One region of the Paenarthrobacter sp. 22069 genome, then DNA from elsewhere that is predicted to be linked to it. Evidence: riboswitches for the same ligand, from Rfam matches in the RefSeq annotation. Region 1 holds a riboswitch; each other region holds the start of a gene.

The links. Region 1 has a riboswitch for cyclic di-AMP ahead of ACTJK0_RS16345 (hypothetical protein). Riboswitches for the same ligand answer to the same signal wherever they lie in the genome.
Region 2: another riboswitch for cyclic di-AMP. It lies ahead of ACTJK0_RS09050 (LysM peptidoglycan-binding domain-containing protein); the one in region 1 lies ahead of ACTJK0_RS16345 (hypothetical protein).
Region 3: another riboswitch for cyclic di-AMP. It lies ahead of ACTJK0_RS10580 (M23 family metallopeptidase); the one in region 1 lies ahead of ACTJK0_RS16345 (hypothetical protein).

Annotation. Positions count from the first base shown of each region.
Region 1 covers NZ_JBQEQF010000020.1:61,574-68,622, forward strand. The annotation lists gene ACTJK0_RS16335 (ArnT family glycosyltransferase) at 1-692, shown strand, start outside; gene ACTJK0_RS16340 (ArnT family glycosyltransferase) at 699-2,825, shown strand; cyclic di-AMP (ydaO/yuaA leader) riboswitch at 2,965-3,125, shown strand; gene ACTJK0_RS16345 (hypothetical protein) at 3,131-3,841, shown strand; gene ACTJK0_RS16350 (glyoxalase superfamily protein) at 3,915-4,304, opposite strand; gene upp (uracil phosphoribosyltransferase) at 4,350-4,985, opposite strand; gene ACTJK0_RS16360 (phosphatase PAP2 family protein) at 4,998-5,801, opposite strand; gene ACTJK0_RS16365 (nucleoside deaminase) at 5,858-6,364, shown strand; gene ACTJK0_RS16370 (glycosyltransferase family 4 protein) at 6,414-7,049, opposite strand, start outside.
Region 2 covers NZ_JBQEQF010000009.1:27,341-34,389, reverse strand. The annotation lists gene ACTJK0_RS09095 (glycosyltransferase) at 1-148, opposite strand, end outside; gene ACTJK0_RS09090 (NUDIX domain-containing protein) at 636-1,151, opposite strand; gene ACTJK0_RS09085 (DUF1918 domain-containing protein) at 1,194-1,385, opposite strand; gene ACTJK0_RS09080 (metallophosphoesterase family protein) at 1,460-1,966, shown strand; gene ACTJK0_RS09075 (glucose 1-dehydrogenase) at 2,116-3,009, shown strand; gene ACTJK0_RS09070 (DUF1810 domain-containing protein) at 3,045-3,506, opposite strand; gene ACTJK0_RS09065 (DNA alkylation repair protein) at 3,503-4,057, opposite strand; gene ACTJK0_RS09060 (TraR/DksA C4-type zinc finger protein) at 4,054-4,413, opposite strand; gene ACTJK0_RS09055 (lytic transglycosylase domain-containing protein) at 4,435-5,820, opposite strand; cyclic di-AMP (ydaO/yuaA leader) riboswitch at 6,072-6,243, shown strand; gene ACTJK0_RS09050 (LysM peptidoglycan-binding domain-containing protein) at 6,247-7,049, shown strand, end outside.
Region 3 covers NZ_JBQEQF010000011.1:22,660-29,708, reverse strand. The annotation lists gene ACTJK0_RS10610 (molybdopterin molybdotransferase MoeA) at 1-388, opposite strand, end outside; gene ACTJK0_RS10605 (DUF6457 domain-containing protein) at 385-678, opposite strand; gene mobA (molybdenum cofactor guanylyltransferase) at 675-1,385, opposite strand; gene ACTJK0_RS10595 (HNH endonuclease) at 1,451-1,951, opposite strand; gene ACTJK0_RS10590 (NlpC/P60 family protein) at 2,221-2,988, opposite strand; gene ACTJK0_RS10585 (C40 family peptidase) at 3,150-3,833, opposite strand; cyclic di-AMP (ydaO/yuaA leader) riboswitch at 3,904-4,084, opposite strand; gene ACTJK0_RS10580 (M23 family metallopeptidase) at 4,213-5,031, opposite strand; cyclic di-AMP (ydaO/yuaA leader) riboswitch at 5,042-5,266, opposite strand; gene ACTJK0_RS10575 (metal-dependent transcriptional regulator) at 5,391-6,092, opposite strand; gene serC (phosphoserine transaminase) at 6,374-7,049, shown strand, end outside.

The DNA.
Region 1 (7,049 bases):
CAGTCCTGTTCCGCCTGGACGCAGTAGGAACCTCCGGACGCTTCCGGCGCGCAGGCGCGGCCGCCGTCGTCGTCGTATCCCTCCTGGCCGGTGGACTGGGAACCGCCGCGTGGACCCTCGCCACGGCCGCCACGGCACATTCGGGTTCCATTCCGACGTCGGGGCCGGCGGGGTTGTCAGCCGGCGGCTTCGGCAGCCGGGCCGCAGGACTCCGCGGTGACCGCACAGACGGCAGGGACGCCGCCGCGGACGCTGCTGCCGGTGCAGAAGGCTTCGTCCCTGCCAATGGCCTTCCCGGCGGTGCTGGTGGTCCCGGTGCCGGCGGAGCAGGCGGTCCCGGTGAAGGTACCGCCGACGCCGCCGTGACCACGCTGCTCTCCTCCACCACCACGAAATGGTCCGCCATCGTCTCGGGCGCCAGTCAGGCAGCCGGCCTGGAACTTGCCTCGAACACCAGCGTCATCGCGCTGGGCGGCTGGAATGGCGGTGACCCCTACCCCACGCTCGCCGAGTTCCAGGACATGGTCGCCAAGGGCGAGATCAGTTACTTCATCGAAGGCGGCGGAGGGATGGGCGGCGGCATGGGCGGCCGGGGCGGCCGGGGCGGCAACTCGGAGGTGGTTGCCTGGGTCCAGGCCAACTTCCAGGCCCAGACGGTGGGCAACTCCACCGTGTACCAACTCACCAAGTAGGACGCCATGGCCGGCCGCTTCACCAGCACCACATATCGACGCACCGCCACCAGCCTTGTGCCGTCCCGTCCGGGACAGGCAGCCGAAACAACCCGTACCGCCAGGGGGAGCGGAAAGGACGGCTCTGGCGTCCGGCGGCCCCGACCTGCCCTCGCGCAGCGGCTGGAACTGGCAGCAGTCCTGGCGGGCACGGCCGTGCTGTACCTCTGGAACCTGGGGGCGTCCGGCTGGGCCAATGCGTTCTACTCGGCGGCAGCCCAGGCCGGATCGCAGGACTGGACAGCCTGGTTCTTCGGTTCCTCCGATGCCGCAAACTCCATCACGGTGGACAAGCCGCCGGCGTCGCTGTGGATCACGGGGTTGTCCGTCCGGCTCTTCGGGCTGAATTCCTGGAGCATCCTTGTGCCCGAAGCGCTGATGGGGGTCGGCGCGGTCTGGCTGCTCTACCTCGCCGTCCGGCGGGCGGCAGTACCGGCCACCGGTGACGCAAAGCTCGCGCATCGGGCCGGGCTGCTGGCCGCCGCGGTCCTTGCCCTCACCCCCGTGGCCACGCTGATGTTCCGGTTCAACAACCCGGACGCCCTGCTGGTGCTGCTCATGACGGCGGCCGCCTACGCGGTCCTCCGTGCCATCCAGGATGAACGGCTGGGGTGGCTTGTGCTGGCGGGGGTATTTCTTGGCTTCGGGTTCCTGGCCAAGCAGTTGCAGGTGCTGCTGGTGGTTCCCGGCTTTGCCCTGGCGTTCCTGGTAGCGGCCCGGGGCAGGATGGGGCGGCGCCTGCTCTGGCTCGCTGGCACCAGTGCCGCGATGGCGGCTTCCGCCGGATGGTGGCTCCTGGCGGTGGAGCTGACACCGGCCAGCGTGCGCCCCTACATCGGCGGCTCACAAAACAACTCCATCCTGGAGCTGACGCTGGGCTACAACGGCCTGGGCCGGCTGACCGGCGACGAAACAGGCAGCGTGGGCGGCGGCAATGGCTGGGGCGTTCCGGGGCTGCTGCGGATGTTCAGCAGCGAGTTCGGCGGCCAGATCGCATGGCTCCTGCCGTCCGCCCTGATCCTAGCCGCTGGCCTTCTCTGGGTGGGCCGGCGGGCCCCGCGGACCGACATGGTGCGCGCCAGCGTCATCATCTGGGGCTCGTGGGTACTGGTGACCGGCCTGGTGTTCAGCTTCATGTCCGGCATCATCCACCCCTACTACGCGGTGGCACTGGCACCCGGCATAGCCGGGCTTGCAGGGTTGGGCGGAGTTCTCCTGTGGCAGCACCGGCACCAGCCGGCCGCGGCCATTGCCCTGTCTTCAGCCACAGCAGCGGCGGCAGTCATGGCGTTCCAGCTGCTGGGCACAACCACCGCCTACGGTCCCTGGCTACGCGGGCTGGTCCTGGCAGCGGGCTTGGCGGCCGCGGCCGGGGTTGGACTGGGCAGGCTTCTTCGCCTGCGCTCCACGCAGTGGACGACGGCGGCCCCGTGGACGACGGCGGCCCGGTGGACGGCAGCAGTGCAGCGGACGACGGCGGCGCTCGCCATTGCGGCATCGCTCGCCGGACCGCTGGCGTTCTCCATCTCCACTGCGGCGACGGCCCACAGCGGGGCCATTGTCAGCGCCGGTCCGGCGACAGCATTCGGCGGCCCGGGCGGGTTCGCCGGCAACAGGGCCGGTGGGCCCGGCACGGGCGGCAGTGCCCGGCAGTTCGGCGGTCAGGCCGGACAAGGCCAGGGCCAGGGCGGAGCTGGCGGGGCCGCCGGACGTGGCGGCGGTGGAGGTGGCGCTATGGGTGGTCTTCTCGGCGCCCCCACCCCGTCGGCAGACCTGGTGGCAGCGCTGAAGAACGGTGCAGCGGGGTACACCTGGGCCGCGGCGGTGGTGGGTTCCAATAATGCGGCCGGTTACCAACTGGCAACGGAACTCCCCGTGATGGCGATCGGCGGCTTCAACGGCACCGATCCCTCCCCCACCCTTGAGCAGTTCCAGGAGCTGGTGTCGAAGGGGAAGATCCACTACTTCATTGCCGGCGCAACCATGCGGTCCAGCACCGGCTCAGACGCTGCCACCCGGATTGCACAGTGGGTAGCCGAAAACTTCGCCGCGCAAAGCATCGGCGGGACCACGGTCTACCAACTCGCCGCCTGATCCGAACTGAAACCTGGAGCAATTCGACGCGCTGCGGCCGTGACTTCCGTTACCTAAATGTGACTTTCGCGTTTCATTCCTGTACCGTCGATTGGGTGCGGTCCCCGTTCGGGCCGCATATCCCGGGTTGACGCCAAGCTCTGCCGCTTCCCCGGATTCCGATTGAGCTACGGCAGAGGCGGGGGACCCACCGTCCCGGGCAATGCATGCCCTTGGGGTTAAGCCAGTACGTGTTCTTTCCGTACGGCCGGATGCCCTCATCCGAACCCGACAGCTAACTCCGCAGGTGTGAGAGGCGATCAATCATGTCCAAAAACACGGCAGAAGCACGCCTGCAGGCCAAGGCTAAACACCGGGCCGCCAAGCAGGCCAAGAAAACCACCCTGGGCCAGCGCGCGGGAATTCTCGCAGCATCGTGCGCCGTGCTGGTGGGGGTAGGCGCGGCAGGTCAGGCCACCAGCAGCATGACTCCAGTGTCATCGACCGAGTCCAACACTTCCACGGCAGCGGCCGACTCCCAAATGAGCATTGAGAAGAGCGAGATCCGTTCCAACCCGGCAGCCACCCCCGCCCCGGCAGCCATTACGGTCGCGCCGCAGGCAGCAGAACCGGCCCCGGCAGCGCCCGCACCGGCGCCCGCGGCTCCCGCACCCGCCCCGGCACCCGAGCCCGCCCCGGCACCGGAGCCGGCTCCCGCCGTCGCAATTAACGACCCCGCCGGCGCCCAGGCGTACGCCGCCGGCCAGCTGGCCTCCTTCGGCTGGGGCCCGGATCAGATGCAATGCCTGCAGACGCTCTGGACCAAGGAATCAGACTGGACCACCACCGCCACCAACGCCAGCAGCGGGGCCTACGGGATCGTCCAGTCCCTGCCCGCGGAGAAGATGGCGAGCGCCGGTGCGGACTACCTCACCAACTACCGCACGCAGATCAACTGGGGCCTGGACTACATCAAGAAGAGCTACCAGTCGCCCTGCGGTGCCCTGGACTTCCACTTGGCACACAACTGGTACTAAGCAGGTCACCCCGCAACGGGGAACTGCAGCGCAAGCCGCGGGCCGCCTCACATGATGCGGTCCGCGGCTTGCTTTAAGGGTTGGCCTGCCCCTCATTCCGCCACGGAATGTACTGCACTGACCACCTGTTTCCGTCTGGATCGGCGAAATGGACGAAGTGGCCCCAGTCCTGCACGTCGATGTCGCTGACGTCCACGCCGTTGTTCTTCAAAAAATCGTGGGCGGCCTTGATGTCATTGACCACCATCTGGAGGTTGGATCCGGAGCCTGGCGGGGCGTCCATGAGTCCTTCGCCGATGCAGATGGAGCAGGCGGAGCCTGGCGGCGTCAACTGCACGAAGCGGATGGAGTCCGAGGGCCGCTCGTCATAGTCGGCGTTGAAGCCAACCTTGTTGACGTAGAAGTCCTTGGCCCGGTCGACGTCGGATACGGGGACAAACACGAGCTCGAGTTTCCAGTCCATCCGCTCAGGCTAGCGGCAGGAAACCGTTTGAAAAAGGGTGAATAACTACCCTGCGATGCCGTAGAGGCGGTCGCCGGCGTCGCCAAGGCCAGGAACGATATAGGACTTTTCGTTGAGTTTCTCGTCGATGGAGGCCAGGACAATGTGCACATTGGCCCCGGACAGCTCCTCCTCCAGCCTGGCAAGGCCTTCCGGCGCGGCGAGCAGGCAGATGCAGGTGACGTCGGACGCGCCGCGCTTGAAGAGGAACTTGATGGCCTCGCGCAGGGTGCCGCCCGTTGCCAGCATGGGGTCCAGGACGAAGACCTGGCGGCCGGTCAGGTCCTCAGGGAGGCGCTCCGCGTAGGTGATGATGTCCAGCGTTTCCTCGTCCCGCGCCATGCCCAGGAAGCCCACTTCAGCGGTGGGGACCAGCTTGGTCATGCCCTCCAGCATCCCCAGCCCGGCGCGGAGGATGGGGACAACCAGCGGGGTGGGTTTGGTGAATGCGGTGCCGATGGTGGTGCTGACGGGCGTTTCGATGGTGACGGGCTCGGTGCGGACTTCCCGGGTGGCCTCATAGGCCAGCAGGGTCACCAGCTCTTCCGTCAGCTGCCGGAAGACAGGAGACGGCGTGTTCTTGTCCCGCAGGACGGTGAGCTTGTGGGCGACCAGGGGGTGGTCAACAACGAGAGTACGCATCCCCCAAAACTATCATCCGGCGCTGCCCTTCCCGGGTCCGGAGCTTCCGTGCTCGTGCACTTCCTCGGCGACGACATCGCGCACGATCGGACGGTCGAACGACGGCGCGGCACCGGCGTGCTCCCGCCTGCGGACAAGGTGGAACAGCCGGTGGGCCATAATCACCACACCGACCCAGGTGAGGCCCAGAAGCCACCCTGCCATGACGTCCGTCAGCCAGTGGTGCCCCAGGAAGACGCGGCTCAGGCCCATGGCGATGATGAAGATGGTGCCGGCCGTAATGGCAGCGACGCGGACCCGCATGGTGTGGAACTGGAGGCAGATGAGGTACACCACCAGGCTGATGACCACCGTGGTGTTCAGGGTGTGGCCGCTGGGGAAGGATGGCGAGTCCTCGAACGGGGGAACAGCGTCCGCGTGGTCCGGGCGGGTGCGGCCCACCAGCTTCTTGCCGAACGTGGTGGCCGTGATCGACGCTGCTGCTGCCCCGCCGATCAGGACCAGCGGCCGCCAGTTCCTGCTGAGGTAGGTCAGCCAGGCGGTGAGGATGCTGGCCAGGATGGGCATGCCGATGCCGCCGCCGATGTTGGTGAAGCCGGTGACGAAGGCATCGAGCGCCGGGCTGCGCAGGCTTTCGGCGAAGGCCAGGGCAGGCTTGTCCATGTTGGCCAGACCGGCGGAGTCCACCACGTTGTCGTAGACTTCCGCACCGAGCAGCGCCAGCGACACGATGACGACGCCGCCCACCAGGATAGTGAGGACCAGCGCCGCATAGGGTTTGAACCAAATACTTATGCGGTCCCGAAGAGTGTCCATGGTGCCTCCCGGCGTCGGTAAGTAACCTGAATATCCCTCGAAACTATCATTGAGCCATGCCCTTGCCGGAAAAGAAATACCATGCCTGGATGGGCCTTGCCCTTGCGGAGGCCCGGCGGGCGCTGACAACGGAGGACGTGCCGATCGGGGCCGTGGTGATAGGGCCCGACGGCGGTGTGCTGGGTTCCGGCCGCAACCAGCGCGAGGAACTGGGCGACCCCACGGCCCACGCCGAGGTGGTGGCCATCCGGGAGGCGGCCCGGCGGTTGCAGGAGCTGGCCAGGCTGGAGGGCGGCGCCGGCGATGGCTGGCGGTTGTCCGACTGCACCTTGGTGGTCACCCTGGAACCCTGTGCCATGTGTGCTGGGGCGATTGTGCTGGCCCGGATCCCGCGGGTGGTCTTCGGGGCCTGGGACGAAAAGGCAGGCGCCGCCGGCTCTGTGTTCGACATCCTCCGTGAACGGCGGCTCAATCACTGGGTTGAGGTATACCCCGGCGTCCGGGGTGAGGAGTGCGGCTCGTTGCTGCGCGAGTTTTTCGCGGGGCACCGCAGCACGATCTGAGCTGCGAAGCTCCTGGAGCCGGAGCGTGGCGCGTCTCCCGGAACCGCGGTCAGTCGCGCTCCCCCAGCATGGCCAGGACCTGCCTCGCGGTGCTGTTCCAGTCCGGCAGCCGTGGCCGGGCGTCCAGGGCCGCCGCATGCCAGGCCTCCCTGGTGCCCGGATCCTCAAGCCAGCGGCGGAGGACGCCGGCCAGCCGGCCGGGGCTCTCCCGCCCTCCCTCGGGAAGGGGCAGCGCCGCGCCGGGGAGCCGGGGCCCGCCGTCGGCCGACACCAGGCTGGCCAAGGAAAGAGCCTCCACCGCACCTGTCCCTTCACGGACCAGGACCGGGACACCGTGGGCAAGGGATTCGGTAACAGCCATGCCAAAGGCCTCCTGCCGGGAGACGAGGAGGCTGAGGTTTGCCCGCGCCCATTCGGCTTCGAGGGGGTCGCCGGTGAGTTCCCCCGTGAGCCGCACGCGCTGCTCGAGCCCGTGGGCCGCGATGGCGCCACGCACCTCCTGCGCGTAGTCCGGGTCGGCCAGGTCCGAGCCTACTAGGGACGCAGACCATGGAAGATCCTGCACCTTGGCCAGGGCCTCGACTGCGAGCAGCTGGTCCTTATTCGGCAGCAGCGCCGCCACCACGATGAGGTGCAGGGGTATGGAACCTTCGGCTTGGGGAGCGGGAGTAACGCCGGGAAGGGC
Region 2 (7,049 bases), on a different contig from region 1:
GGCCCAGGTCGCTGGTGACCGGTACCGCCACGGTGGAGGCCGCCCCTGCAACGAGCAGCAACGAAACGAGGCCAGCCAGCGCGAACCCCAGGTCGCGCAGCCGCACCCTCCCCTGGTTGCGCCGGGGTGCATCGACCGCGGCGCTCACAGGGCCTGCACCAGGAGGCTGCACACCCGTTGCCCGTATGCCTCATTCGGGAAGTCGCCGGAAGCCTGATGTCGCGTTTCGGTGGCCCGGACATGGATCGTTGACGGCTCTTTGCCCGGCAGTCCGCCGTCGTGCCCTAATGCTGCAACAGGTGACAGGAGAGGAAGAGGCAACTGGCTCACCAACCTTGCTGTATTACGCGGACTCATGTTCGGCCAATGGGTCAGGGCCCCGGCATGCGGCGCGCCAAGGCTGCTGCGGCGGTTGTCCTGTCACCTGTCCGGCATCCCAGCAGCCACGACATCGCCGTAGCCTGGAGCATACGGGCTGGTCATGCGGCGGGCACCAGTAGTGGGTACCTAATTTCGCGCCCGGACTTACCCTGTTTTGTGGGCAGCCAGCTGGGGTTCTTCCGTGCGGAACTGCTTCCCGAAGGGAGTCAGCCCATCAGTGCAGCGTCCGTGAGACCTTTCCGGGAAAGGCCTGGCTACCAGGATTCTTCGGCGTCCAGCCTTGCCATCAGGTCCGGCCAGGATGCAGCGAAGCCGGGATGCAGCTCCAAAGAGTCCACTTCAGCCACTGGAATCCAGAGCAGCGCGATGCTTTCAGGATCGCTGATGACGGGCTCGAAGGATTCCTGCACCCGCACCACCACCGTGGTGTAGGACCAGTAGCCATGGTCCAGCACCGACGTGAACAGCACTTCCACGCTCTCTGGCGGGACGGCGGCTTCCTCGTAGGCCTCCCGGAGGGCGCCCTCAACCGCTTCCTCGCCCTCGTGGAGTGCACCGCCGGGCAGGCCCCACGTGCCGCCGTTGTGGCTCCAGACGGCACGGTGCTGCAGGAGCACCCCCTTGGTGGGGTCGTAGGCCAGGACTCCGGCCGCGCCGAACCTGCCCCAGTACCGGCCGCGGTCGCCTTCCACCCAGGCGTCGCCGGGGTCCCGGGGACCGGTGCGCGGCGGTGGCGTGGAGGACATGCTGGAGGACAGTGGGTGATCCATTAATCCAGTCTGACAGGTCGGGCGGCAGGATGCCGTCCTGCGTCAGGTGTCGTGTCCGTGGTCGACGGTGAAATCGCCGCCGGGGTACATGACTGTCTCGTGTCCGTCGTCGAAGCGGACAACGTAGGGCGGGTGTCCGCCCTCGCCACGGACTTCCAGGATCACTCCATGCCGGTCCGAAGACCCCACGTTCCTCCCATGGACCACGATGCGGTCTCCTTGGGCTGCCTCCATGGCAATCACCTCCAAGCCCCCAGATTACGACTCCGGGCGGGCATGGAACAGGGGCGCCGTGGCAGGATTCCGGTATGCCGTTGAACCTGGTCCTCATCGCCGATACGCACGTGCCCAAGCGCGCCAAAACCCTGCCTGCGCAGGTGTGGGCCGCCGTCGAAAAGGCTGACGTGGTGTTCCACGCCGGGGACTGGGTGGAGGCGGCCCTGCTGGACGAATTCGAACGCCGGAGCAGGCGGCTGTTGGGTGTTTACGGCAACAATGACAGTCCGGAACTGCGGCGGCGGCTGCCGGAAACGGCCACCGCAACGCTCGGGGGCGTCCGCTTTGCAATGGTCCACGAGACAGGCCAGGCGAAGGGCCGGGAACTGCGGTGCGAGGCGCTGTACCCGTCCGCGGATGTGCTGGTGTTCGGCCACAGCCACATCCCCTGGGACACCACCTCACCCCGGGGACTGAGGCTGCTGAATCCGGGGTCGCCCACGGACCGCCGCCGCCAGCCGGCCTGCACGTACATGGAGGCGGTGCTCGACGCCGGGCAGCTGTTCCGGGTCACCTTGGTGGAGGTCGGCCGCAGCTGACTCCGCCCGGGCTTGGCAGGGCGGGGAATCTATGCCTAGGCTGGGAAACGTAAGCATGCTTAGCTTTTGCTGTTGCCGGTGGGCAGCCGCAGTTTCCCGGAGTCCGGGCAGTGAACCGGCCAGGACTCCGCACGAACAGGAGGACCGCCATGACTGACCAGTACACTTTCCGCAACCCCGTCACTGCGTACGAAAAGATCTCCCCACCCAAACAACACCAGCCTGAGCCCGGCCTGGATGCCGAACTTGAGCCCAAGGCCGACCTCGGCGAGGAGACGTACCGGGGCACGGGGCGGCTGGACGGCCGCCGGGCCATCGTGACCGGCGCCGACTCGGGGATTGGTGCGGCAACGGCCATCGCCTTCGCACGGGAGGGTGCCGACGTCGTGCTTTCCTACCTGCCCCAGGAAGAGGAGGACGCCTCACGTATCGCGGGCATCATCGAAGCGGCCGGCCGGAAGGCCGTCAAGGTCCCGGGCGACCTTAAGGACTCCGCAGCCTGCCGGGACCTGGTGGACACCGCGGTGGCCGTCCTGGGCGGCGTGGACATCCTGGTCAACAATGCCGGAAAGCAGGTGGCCCAGGAAGACCTGCAGGACATCACGGACGAGCAGTTCGACCACACCCTGAAGACCAACGTCTACGCCATGTTCTGGGTGACGAAGGCCGCCGTGCCGCACATGCCGGCGGGCTCCACCATCATCAACACCACATCCATCCAGGCCTACAACCCCTCCCCGACCCTGGTGGACTACGCCACCACCAAGGCCAGCATCAACAACTTCACCAAGGGCCTGGCCCAGCAGCTGGCCCCCAAAGGCATCCGGGTGAACGCCGTGGCTCCCGGCCCTATCTGGACGCCCCTGCAGGTCAGCAGCGGCCAGCCCAAGGAGCAGCTGCCCGAGTTCGGCCAGTCCACTCCCCTGGGCCGGGCGGGCCAACCCGCCGAGCTCGCCCCCGCCTATGTCTTCCTGGCCTCACCCGAGTCCAGCTACGTGGTGGGCGAAACACTGAACGTCAATGGCGGCAGCCCCACCCCATAGCTTCCGCTCCCGGGAACCGCCGGCGGCGAACGCCCTCAGCGGTCGGCGTCCTGGCCGGACGCATCCTGGTCTGCCAGGAGCCGGTCCGTAGCGGGGTCGGGCTCGCCGCCGAAGAATTGGGCCAGTACCGTTTTGAACACTGTTTCTCCGGGTGCAGCCCGGAGAAACAGTGTCATGGACGAGCGGAGCTTTTTGGCGTCGATGCCGCCGAAGACGTCCTGTGCAGACTGGTCGGCATGGTTCGCCAGGACCATGGCACATTCGAGCAGCCGCGGACCGAGAACCTCGTGGTCCAGGTAAGCACGGGCCTCGGCAAGCGAGGAAATGGCATACCGGCGTGAGGTCTCACTCTGCCCGAGCCCGGCAATCTGCGGGAAGATGAACCACATCCAGTGCCCGGACTTCCTGCCCACCTGGAGCTCCCCCAGCGCCTGCTCATAGGTTCCGCCGCTGTTCTGGGCGGCGACAAAGCGGTCAAGGCCAAACTGATCATTCATGGGGTTCTCCTGGATGCATTCAAAAGGGACAAGTCTTCCTCAAGGGATGCAGCGGCAGCCTGCAACTGCGGGTCCGGGTCTTCCCGCCACCTCGCCAGGACAACGGATGCCCGTTGCTGCTCCCGCTCCCCCAGCCCTGCCAGCATGGGCGCCAGCACATCGGCGAGGAGCGGCGCTGTCAGATCCGCCGCCTGCGCGGACCGAAGGAGACCCTCCAGCCGGGTCAGGTCCGAGTGCCGGAGCAGCCGAACGCGCGACTGCAGCAGCACCACGGCGGCCAGGCGGCGTTCGAAAACGGGCCGGCCGCCCGGCCGCGGCTGGCCCCACAGGGCGGAGGCCAGCATCACGGTGTCGTCATGGTCAAGGTCCTTGAACTTCCGCAGGGCATCGCGGACCGTGCCACGGACTGCCCCGATGGAGGAACCGTAGGAGGCAAGGCGCCCGCCCAGCCGGTGCGCCACTTCGTCCGCACGGTACCAGGCACCTTCGTTCTGGAGGGTCCGGTCGATGAATTCCGCCGCGGCGGACACTGTCTCCGCAGGGCCCGTCATCGTCCGCGCCCCGTGGAGGCGTGGAGGATGCAGAACGGCGTCCAGGGCCGCGCTTCGAGCCGGCCCTCGGCGATGGGTTCCCCGCACGCAGCACAGATGCCGTAGGTACCTCCGGCGAGCCGGGCCAGGGCAGCTTCCACCTCGTCCAGTCCGGCGGAGCTTTGCTTCAGGAGCGCCGAGGCCTGCGATAGTTCGAAGGCGATGGTGGAGCCTTCGGGGTCATGCTCATCGTCGACGTTGGAGTCGCGGCGTGCCGAGTTTGCCGCGTCAATGTCGGCCCGCAGCGCGGGCAGCAGTGCCATGCGCCGTGCCCGCTCATCTTCGAGCAGCGCACGGAACCGTTCGAAATCTGGCATGGGGAAAGCCTAGCGCGTCAGTCAGTACCAGTTCAGGGACACGGAGTGGTTCCAGGCGGCGCACGGGGAGCCGTAGCGGTCGCGGATGTAGCCGAGGCCCCACTCGATCTGGGTGCGGTAGCTGGTCAGCCAATCGCTGCCGGCGCTGGAATACTTTCCCGGCGGCAGGGCCTGGGGTATTCCGTAGGCGCCTGAATAAGGGTTTGTGGCGGTGGTCAGCCACCCCGATTCCCTGGTCCAGAGCTGGGCGAGGCAAAGGAACTGGTCCTGGCCCCAGCCGAAGGCGGCGAGCCGTCCGGAAGCGTAGCTTTTCGCCCCGGCCGGGTCATTCACGGCCCCACCGGGAACGGAAGGCACGACGACGGCGGGCGGGGCGGGTGCCACGGGCGGGGTACCAGGAGCAGGAGCGGCCGGATTGTCGGCGGGAGCGGCGGCCTGCACGGGATCCGGCGGCGCCGGATTTGGCTGAACGGGACTTTGCTGTACGGGATTTTGCTGTATGGGAGTGCTGGGAAGGGCCGGGGTTCCGAAGGGTGCCGCAGGTTCGGCGGGTGCGGGCAGCCGCGCAGCAGCGGCCGCGGCGGCCGCCTGCCTGCGGGCCTGTTCCCCGGCTGCAGCACGCCTGGCCTCCTGCGCCTGCCCGTAGGCGGCCAACGCCGCCTGGCCCTGCCGGTACTCCCCCTCAAGGGCCGCCGTCGTCCCCTTCAGTGCAGCCAGCTGCGCCGTCAGCTCCTCGCTGTGCTGCTGTTCCTGGGCGACCTGCCGGCCGAGCGCGTCACGCGCTGAGCGGGCAGAATCCAGTTTTGCTTTGGCCTCCGCCGACAGCCGCTCCCGCTCGCTCCTGGCAGCCCTTTCCTGTTCCGTGAGGGCGGCGGCGACCCTGCCGGCGGCCCCCGCTTTTTCCACCAGCGCGGCAGTCTTGTCACCGACCAGCTTGACCAGGTTCAGTCCCTGCACGCTGTTGGTGCCGAGGGCGTCCAGTGCCACGAAGAAACCCGCGTTGGTGCCCCCGGTCTTGTAGGACTGCGCGGCAAGGGCACCAATGTCTTTCCGGCGCCTGGCCAGTTCATCGTTGGCCCGCGCTGCCTGCGCGGTCAGGGCTTCCAGCCTCAGCGTCGCGGAGTCGAGTCCGGCCTGGGCGACGGCGTATTCGGCCGCCGACCGGACGGCGGCGTCCCCGGCGGCTTCCGTCTGCTGCTGCAGTCCGTCCAGGAGGCCTGTAATGGTGGTGATTTCGGCTGCCTTCGCGGCTTCCGATGACTGCGCCGCGTGCACGTCAGCCCAGGAGGGGTAGCCGGCGGGCGGGGCGGGATCATCCGCAGTGGCCGGCAGCGGGAAGGATGCCACCGCCAGGGCCAGCAGGACCCCGGTCAACCGGCGCCGGGGATTGATCACGAACAGGGGCATAGTCCCGAAGCCTACCCTTCGCCGGGGCCTGCAGGCAGGGGTCCGTTTCGGGATTGTTATCGCTGGCCTTTCCGGGACGTCAGCCAAGGTCAGCCCGGAAAAGGCTGTCCGGATCCATTCGGTGGCGGAATCCGAGAGGACCACCTCGTATGTTACCCAAATGTGACAATTAGCGGGAGCGCGGGTTATGGTCTTCTGGTGTCCCTCTCAGTCGGGACATTCCCATCAGTATGCCGAGCCCTGCCGCTGATCATGGGACACAACCGCTCCAGCTGGCAGGGACGGGGGAACCAAGTTTCCACGGCCACGTGTGTGGCCTTGGGGTTAAGTCGATAGTGTCTCCGTACGTCACGGGGTGCTTCCGGCCGGGTATCTCCAGCCCGAACCCGACAGCTCACCCCGCAGGCATGGGAGAGGCGATCAACCGTGTCAAAAATTTCCACCACTGCCCGTCACCGCGCGACCCCGGCCCGCTCCATTGTGCTCGAGGGCCTCGCCGTCACAGCCAAGTCCCAGGCCCGCTCGCTGGGCCGCCCTGCGCTCGCCGTTGCTGCGGCATCCGGCATTGCATTCGGCGTTGGCGCCCCGGCCCACGCCGGTGTGACCGGAGCGGACACCACTGATAACAGCAGCGTCCAGGCATACTCCGCGCCCGCTGCAGCCCCCGCGGCTGCCACGGGAAGCGTGCACACCGTTGTTTCCGGTGACACCCTCGGCGCCATTGCGTCCGCCTACGGCGTCGGCCTGAACGACCTCCTTGCGGCCAACGGCCTGGGTCTGTCCTCGATCATCTACCCGGGCGACCAGATCCAGATCCCCGGCGCAGGCTACACGGCTGCTCCTGCTCCTGCCCAGGCACCGGCACCGGCACCGGCACCCGTCCAGACTGCCGCAGCCACGGCACCGACGAACACCGGCATGAACATGTCCTACGCTTCGGCCACCACGGGCACCGGAACCGGCGCAGCCATCCTGGCATCCGCCTACAGCCAGGTCGGCGTGAACCAGGACTGCACTGCCATGGTTGAGAAGGCGCTGCGTTCCGTTGGCAAGACCGTCGGCGACCTCGCGCCCACCCAGTTCTTCCAGTACGGAACGGTGGTAGGCGCTCCGGCCCCCGGTGACCTCATCATTACCTCCGGCCACGTGGGCGTTTACGCCGGCGACGGCCAGGTTGTGAGCGGTGGCGTCAACGGCTACACCACCCAGGTCCACTCCATCAGCTGGCT
Region 3 (7,049 bases), on a different contig from region 1:
ACGGGCCGCTTCCATTGACCACCCAACCATCCATGGCCGAGGATGCATAGTGCGGCATGTCCTGAAGAGCCAGGATGTCCCGGTCAAGTTTCCGGCCCAACGCCAGCCGGAGCGCCACTGGCCCGGACGGGATGGGAGCTGCGGCGTCATACGCCACCTGACGAGCCTCTGACCAGGTATGGGCTCCATGGTGATGCCCTGCATCGCCCTGGCCGCCGGCAGAATGGCCAGGTTCGTCCACGTCAGAATCGGATTGTTCGGCTGCGGATGTGCCGGTCGTGCCCACCACGTCAGTGTGTCCGGCGTTGTCCTGCGGCGTTCGGGCCGTCAGCACCTCTCCTTCGCTGCCCGGCGGTGCGTGGGGATCACTGCGGGGTTCCGCTGTCATTCGCCGGGAGCCCCGGCGGCTTCAGTGCCGTAGTTCTGTGCCAGGGACCGGGCGACGGCCAGTGCCGCGTCCATGGATGCAGGATCGATCTCCCTGCCCGGGGCGGCGGCCAGACCCGCGGCGAAGCCTGCAATGAACGTGGTGAGCGGCGCGGCCGGCCGGACCACGGAGTGGGCGGCAACGCCGGCAAGGGAGAGCACCGCGTTGACGTCGATCTGGACATTCTCCAGCTTGTACGCCTGGAGCAGGGCCCGGCACCACTCTTCAAGCGTTTCGTCCTGGCTTTTCACGAATTGCCTCCCACGTTAGTGTCGCCCGTCCGCCGGTCCTGGCTTCCGCGCTGGTTTCCGGCGGCCATCCCCAGCGCGGCAGCGTCATCCCAGGTATCCACATCGGAGGTGGAGCCGGCGGGGACTGTGACAAGCTGCACGTCCAGATTAGCAAGGAGCGCCCGGACAGAGCCGTTGACCAGTGCGTTCCGGGCGGCGAGTTCCCGGCAGGCATGTGTTAACTCGGCTGTGCTGTAAAAAGCAGCCAGGGGCTGCGGCCTGCCGTCTTCGGCGGATGCCATGACGCTGCGCTCCCCGACGACTGCCCCAGGGGTGTCGGCCAGGGCGCGCTGGAGAGCAGCCACTGCCTCCGACGCCAGCGGCATGTCACAGGCCAGGACCAATGTGAGGGGCGAACCACCACCATTTTTCGCCAAGGTATCAAGGCCGGCAGCGATGGCAGCGGCGGGACCCGAGAACGGCGGCTCTTCCCGGCAGGAGAGCACCGCGGCCGGCTGCATAACCCCCGGCAACTCCGCTGGGGCTTCGCCAGGCGCGCCAGGGTCCCCAACAACGACAGTGAGCCGCGCCCCGGACGCAGCGGCAAGCGCCCGCTCCAGGAGGGTCTGGCCGCTGAAGACGAGGGTTTGCTTGGGCACCCCTCCCAGCCGTGAGGACCGGCCGCCGGCCAGGATCAGGGCATCAAACGCCAACGTGTTCGCTTGCATGACCCCAGCCTAGCGACCGGCACGGCCGGAAGCGCCACAGCCGGCGGCGGCACAGGCCGGGCTGGTCAGGCAGCGCGTTCCGGAAGAAGGAAGGGATCCCAGGCAGGCGTGGGCTTCTCGAGTTCCTTGATCTGCCAGATGGTTCCGTGCGGCGGCTCCGGCACAAAACGCAGGGTCCAACCCATTTCCCCGGGAGTATGGTCGCCTTTGACGTTGTTGCACCGCAGGCAGGCGGCCACCAGGTTTTCCCACGAATCGGCGCCGCCCCGCGATTTGGGGTGCACGTGGTCGATGGTGTGTGCCGCCTTGCCGCAATATGCACATTTATGCCCATCGCGCCGTAGCACTCCGCGGCGGCTGACCGCGGTGGAGTGGTTGTACCGGGGCCTGATGTAGCGGTTCAGGAGAATCACGGACGGGCGGCCCAGCACGTCAGTGGGGCCCACCACGGGGTCGTCACCCTCGGCCACCACGCTCGCCTTGCCCGCGAGCACAAGCACCAGCGCCCGGCGGAAAGTCACAACCGCCAGCGGTTCATATCCAGCATTCAGAACGAGAGTGCGCATGCACTTACCTCTTCACGGCCGCACCCGTCAGGGGCACGAGGGCCGGCTGCCCTCGGCATGTCCGGGCTATGGATCGACATCACAAGAGTAAACAAAGAAGTGCAGAATCAGGTAATCGCCGCCGCGGAGCCCAGTCCCTGCCGGAGACGGGGAAAAGGCAAGGGCCCCGCCCGAAACTCCCTTAAAGCGCAAGGGACCCCCGCCTGGTGGCGGGGGTCCCTTTGCAGCAATTCGCGGGCGGCACTGGATCAGGCCGGCACGAAAAATGCCTACCTGACGCGGATGGCCACCGGTCCGGAGCCGACATTGGCGCTGAAGACCACGGTGTCATTGCCGTTGAAGCCGCCGTGAACGGCCATGCCGTTTCCGGCGTAAACAGCGATGTGGGCCATGCCGCCGCCGCCATCAGCGTAGTACAGCAGGTCACCGGGCTGGGCCTGGGACATGGGCACGGTTTCACCCAGTGACAGGTAGCCGGCAGGCCAGTCATGGAAGTGGATGCCGACAGCGGCCAGGGCGTTCGTCACCAGCATGGTGCAGTCCTGGTGCACGCCCAGCTGGGCGTAAGCGGCGGAAAGGATCGCAGCACCCTTACCGCTGGCTGATGCCTGCGCGGCGGGGGCAGCGGGAGCGGCGACGGTGGCAACCTTGGCCGTGACCTTGGGAACAGCAACGGGCTGGGCCACGGGAGCAGCTTCCTGGACCTCGACCTGGGGCTCAGGCTCGGCCACGGGAGCCGGCGTAGTGGTCACGGCGGGCTTTTCGTAGCTGATGGCAATGGTGGACGCTGCGGAGATCGGAGCGTCGATGGCGGATTCAACTTCCAGCGCGGACGCCGGAGCGGAGTCCCGCTTGACGTTGGCGTCGGCAGCGTTGGCGGCGATGCCGCTGGTCAGGACCAGGCCGGAGGCAGCCGCGATAACTGCCGCCTGGCGGCCCATGCCGCCGGCGTTGTCGCTGACCGCCTTGGCAATGACAGCGATCGAGTTGGTTTTGGTGACCTCGGCACGGTGGCGCGCGGTAGCACGTGTCGTCATCAGTTCTCTCTTTCGTATTTCCCCTGGACCGCTTGTAGGCAGGCAGGGAAGGTTGGACGCGCCGGCATCTTGGGGGTACGCCGGCGCATCCCGAACGGGGATGTGATCTAGCGAAAAAGCTTTGGGCAAAGAAATAGCCCTTGGAGCGTGAAGCCCAAGAACTAGTTGCCGTAGTGGTAGTACGAGGATGAACCGGTAGCTGCCGGGGAGTGGAGCAGCGTGCCCTGCGACGGGTTCAGCGCGCTGATCATCATGCCGTTGCCGACGTAGATGCCAACGTGTGCGCCACCGTTCTGGACGACCAGGTCACCCGGCTGCGGGGTGGAGGTGGGAGTCATGATGCTCCACGCGTTGGTGCGGGGGATGCTGATGCCGGCCTGCGCGTAAACCCACTGGACGAATCCGGAGCAGTCCCAGCCCGTAACGGGGCTGGTGCCGCCCCAGACATAGGAGTGGCCGATGCCGGTGTAGGCAATGGCTGCAATCCCGGAAGTGGCCGCAGAAGACACGGCGGAGACAGTCTCAGCCGTCTTGGCAGCGGTCGACCCACCCTGGGTTGCCGCGGCGGGGTTGGCCGAATCGGTGGACTGGGTGCGGACCGCTTCCACCTTGGGTGCAGCGGTGGTCTTGACGACGGGACGCTCGAAGGAGACCGTCGCCGTGGGGGCAGCGGTGACAGCCAGGGCGGTCTGGGCGGAGCCGGACTCAGTGGATGCAGAAACACCAGCAGTGGTGTCAGCAGCCGTCGCGGGCAGGCCCATGCTCAGGATGAGGCCCGATGCAGCTGCCACAACGGCAGCCTGGCGGCCCACGGTCCCGGCATTGGCACTTACAGCCTTGGACATGGCATCCAGGGGGTTGGTGCGAACCGTTTGCGCACGGTGGCGCGCAGAATGATGGCGTGAAGACACGAAGGTAGCCTCTCCCAATGCCTGCGAGGTGAGCTGTCGGATTCGGATGGGAGTCACCCGGCCACAGTGCTTTCCTAAAAAAGCTCGTGACTTAACCCCAAGGCCTCCTGGAATGAAGGCCAAAATTGGTTCCCCCGCCCCTGCCAGACGATGAAATGCGAACGGACCTTGAGCGGTGGCAGAGTTAGGCAATCCACTCAAGAGCGTCAACTTCGGAAAAGTTGACGCGAGTTAGACGGTACAGCAGTTTTGCTTCAATGTCACATTCAGGTCACGACGGGTTACGAGGATCTGAGAGTGCGCAGTCATTTGGTTACAGCCAGCCCATCGGATCGACCACTTCGCCGTTGACCTGCACCTCGAAGTGCAGGTGGCAGCCCGTGGAGGCGCCGGTGGTGCCGCTGAGTGCCACAACGTCCCCGCGGGAGACTGTCTGGCCAACCTTGACGTTGAAGGATGAGAGGTGGTTGTAAGTAGTCTCCAGGCCATTTCCATGGTCGATGACCACCCGGTTCCCGCCACCGAACTGGTGCCAGCCGGCGAAGGTAACGGTTCCCGTGGCCGCCGCCAGGACAGACGTGCCGCACTGCGCGACGAAGTCCTGCCCCCGGTGGAAGTCACCCGTACCACCGGTGATCGGGCTTACCCGGTAGCCGAAAGGGGAAGCGGTGGTGAGGGTGGCCAACGGCGCTGCCAGGGTGCCGGCAGAAGCCGCGCGGGTCACCGATCCGGCCGACTGGGCACTGAGGAGCTGTTTCAGCTTGCCGTCGGGGTCCGCCTTGGTGACCACGGCGGAACGGCTAAAGTCGATCTGCGCGCCAATATCCGCAGAAATCTGCGGCTGCGGGCTGACCGCGGAGGCGGCCATGGGCGTATTCCCACCGGCGTCAGTTGCCATCACAGGGCCGGTTGCAGGCACGGTCACCGTCAGCACCAGGCCAGTGGCGGCGAGGGCTATGCCAGCCTTCTGGCCGATGCCACTTGCGGCGGCGAAGTCCGTCATCTGCCGGAAGGGACCCCGGCGGCGGAGCGAGTCGCGGTGCAGGTCGCGGGGGCGCTCCGCTGCGACATCCTCGGCACCCCGGGGCGCGGGAGGGCCGTCCGCGCGGCGGCGGCCCCGGGAGGTCTGCATGGTCAAGAAGGGTTCCTCTCTGGAAAAGCCTGCGGAGTTAGCTGTCGGATTCGGGTCAGAGAGTTCAAAGACCCGGCCCGTCATGGGCAAGCTTCTGCACAGGGGTATTCCCGGAAGAATCCTTCACTGGAGAGGCATGCTGCTGACGGACTTCACCCCAAGGCAGTCCCCCGCTGCCGTTTGTGGTTCCCCCGCCTCTGCCAGTAACGACTCATGCACCTGGCCCGCTGGCAGAGCTCGGCTCCGGGTCAGGTAACGCTTAAGTATCAACGATCGCTTCTACTATAGGGGCTTAAGACCCTAGGTAACAATTCCGTTATCTTTGGCCGAAACCGCTGATTAAGATATGCAGCGGGCGTTCAGGAACGGGCAACAGCAACGAAGACGTGCGCGGCCACTTCGGGCGGCAACTCGAGTGCACCTTCGATCCCGGGGACCCGAACGGAGATGTAATCACCCACACGCTCCAGTGCCGCTGCGGCGCCGGGGCGGATCCCCCCTTCGTCGAGCTGGGCCAACAGTTCCGGTTCAACCTGGATGGGCTCCGCAAGCCGGACAACGGTGACACCCGAGGCCGGTCCATAGTTCTTCATGGCTTCCACCAGGCTGATGGCGCCGTCAGCGAAGCCGGGACCTGGCTGCCCGCCCAGGTCTGCCAGGCCGGGAATGGGGTTGCCGTACGGCGACTCCGTGGGATGGTCCAGCAGCTCGTAGATGCGCCGCTCCACCCGTTCGCTCATGACGTGCTCCCAACGGCAGGCTTCGTCGTGGACGTAAGCCCAGTCCAGCCCAATCACGTCGGCGAGAAGGCGTTCGGCCAGCCGGTGCTTGCGCATGACCTCGGTGGCGCGCTTGCGGCCCGTGTCCGTAAGTTCCAGATGCCTGTCACCCGAGACGATAACCAGCCCGTCGCGCTCCATCCTTCCGATGGTCTGGGAAACAGTGGGGCCGGAGTGGCGCAGACGCTCGGCGATACGGGCCCGCAGGGCGACGATGTTTTCTTCCTCAAGCTCCAGGATGGTCCTGAGGTACATCTCCGTAGTGTCGATCAGATCCGTCATCCAGCTCAGCTCCTCGAGCGCAGTACCTTGCGTTGTCCCACCGTATCGCCTCTTCCCGCGAGGTAGTTCGGGGGCAAGCTTAGCCTATTTTGACTTAGTCCGAATAGCCGCGGCGTTCCCCGCCCGTCTCAATGTCTGGACTTTGACGCCCCCAACTCCCGCCTGCACAGCAGTTCAGGCAGAATGGGGACGGCCTGTATTGCAGCCCGTCACCGGCTGCCGGCCACCCACGACCCGCCCGTCCGGACCAAAGCTTTCGTCCCCGCCGAATTGGAGCCCCTGTGAGCGACACCAGCATCACGATCCCTGCCGACCTCCTGCCCAAGGACGGGCGGTTCGGGGCCGGTCCGTCCAAGGTCCGGCAGGAGCAGATCGATGCCCTGGCAGCAGCATCCAGAACCATCCTGGGCACGTCCCACCGGCAGGCACCGGTCAAGAACCTGGTGGGCTCAGTCCGGGAAGGGCTCAGCCAGTTCTTCCGCGCTCCCGAAGGCTACGAGGTAGTCCTGGGCGTGGGAGGCTCCACCGCGTTCTGGGACATCGCCAGCTTCGGGCTGGTGGAGAAGAAAGCCCAGCACTTGTCCTTTGGCGAGTTCGGGTCCAAGTTTGCCGCGGCCACCAACAAGGCGCCCTTCCTTGAAGCTTCCTCGATCATCAAATCGGAGCCGGGCACCCGGCCGGCAGCACAGGCCGAGGCCGGGGTGGACGTGTACGCCTGGCCCCAGAATGAGACGTCAACGGGCGTGGCCGCGCCGGTGCAGCGGGTTTCCGGAGCCGACGAGGGCGCGCTGGTCCTGGTGGATGCGACATCGGCAGCCGGCGGGCTGGACGTCGATGTTGCCCAAAGCGACGTCTACTACTTCGCCCCGCAGAAGAACTTCGCCTCCGACGGCGGCCTTTGGCTGGGCCTCTTCTCCCCCGCCGCCATTGAGCGTGCAGCGCGGGTCAAGGAAAGCG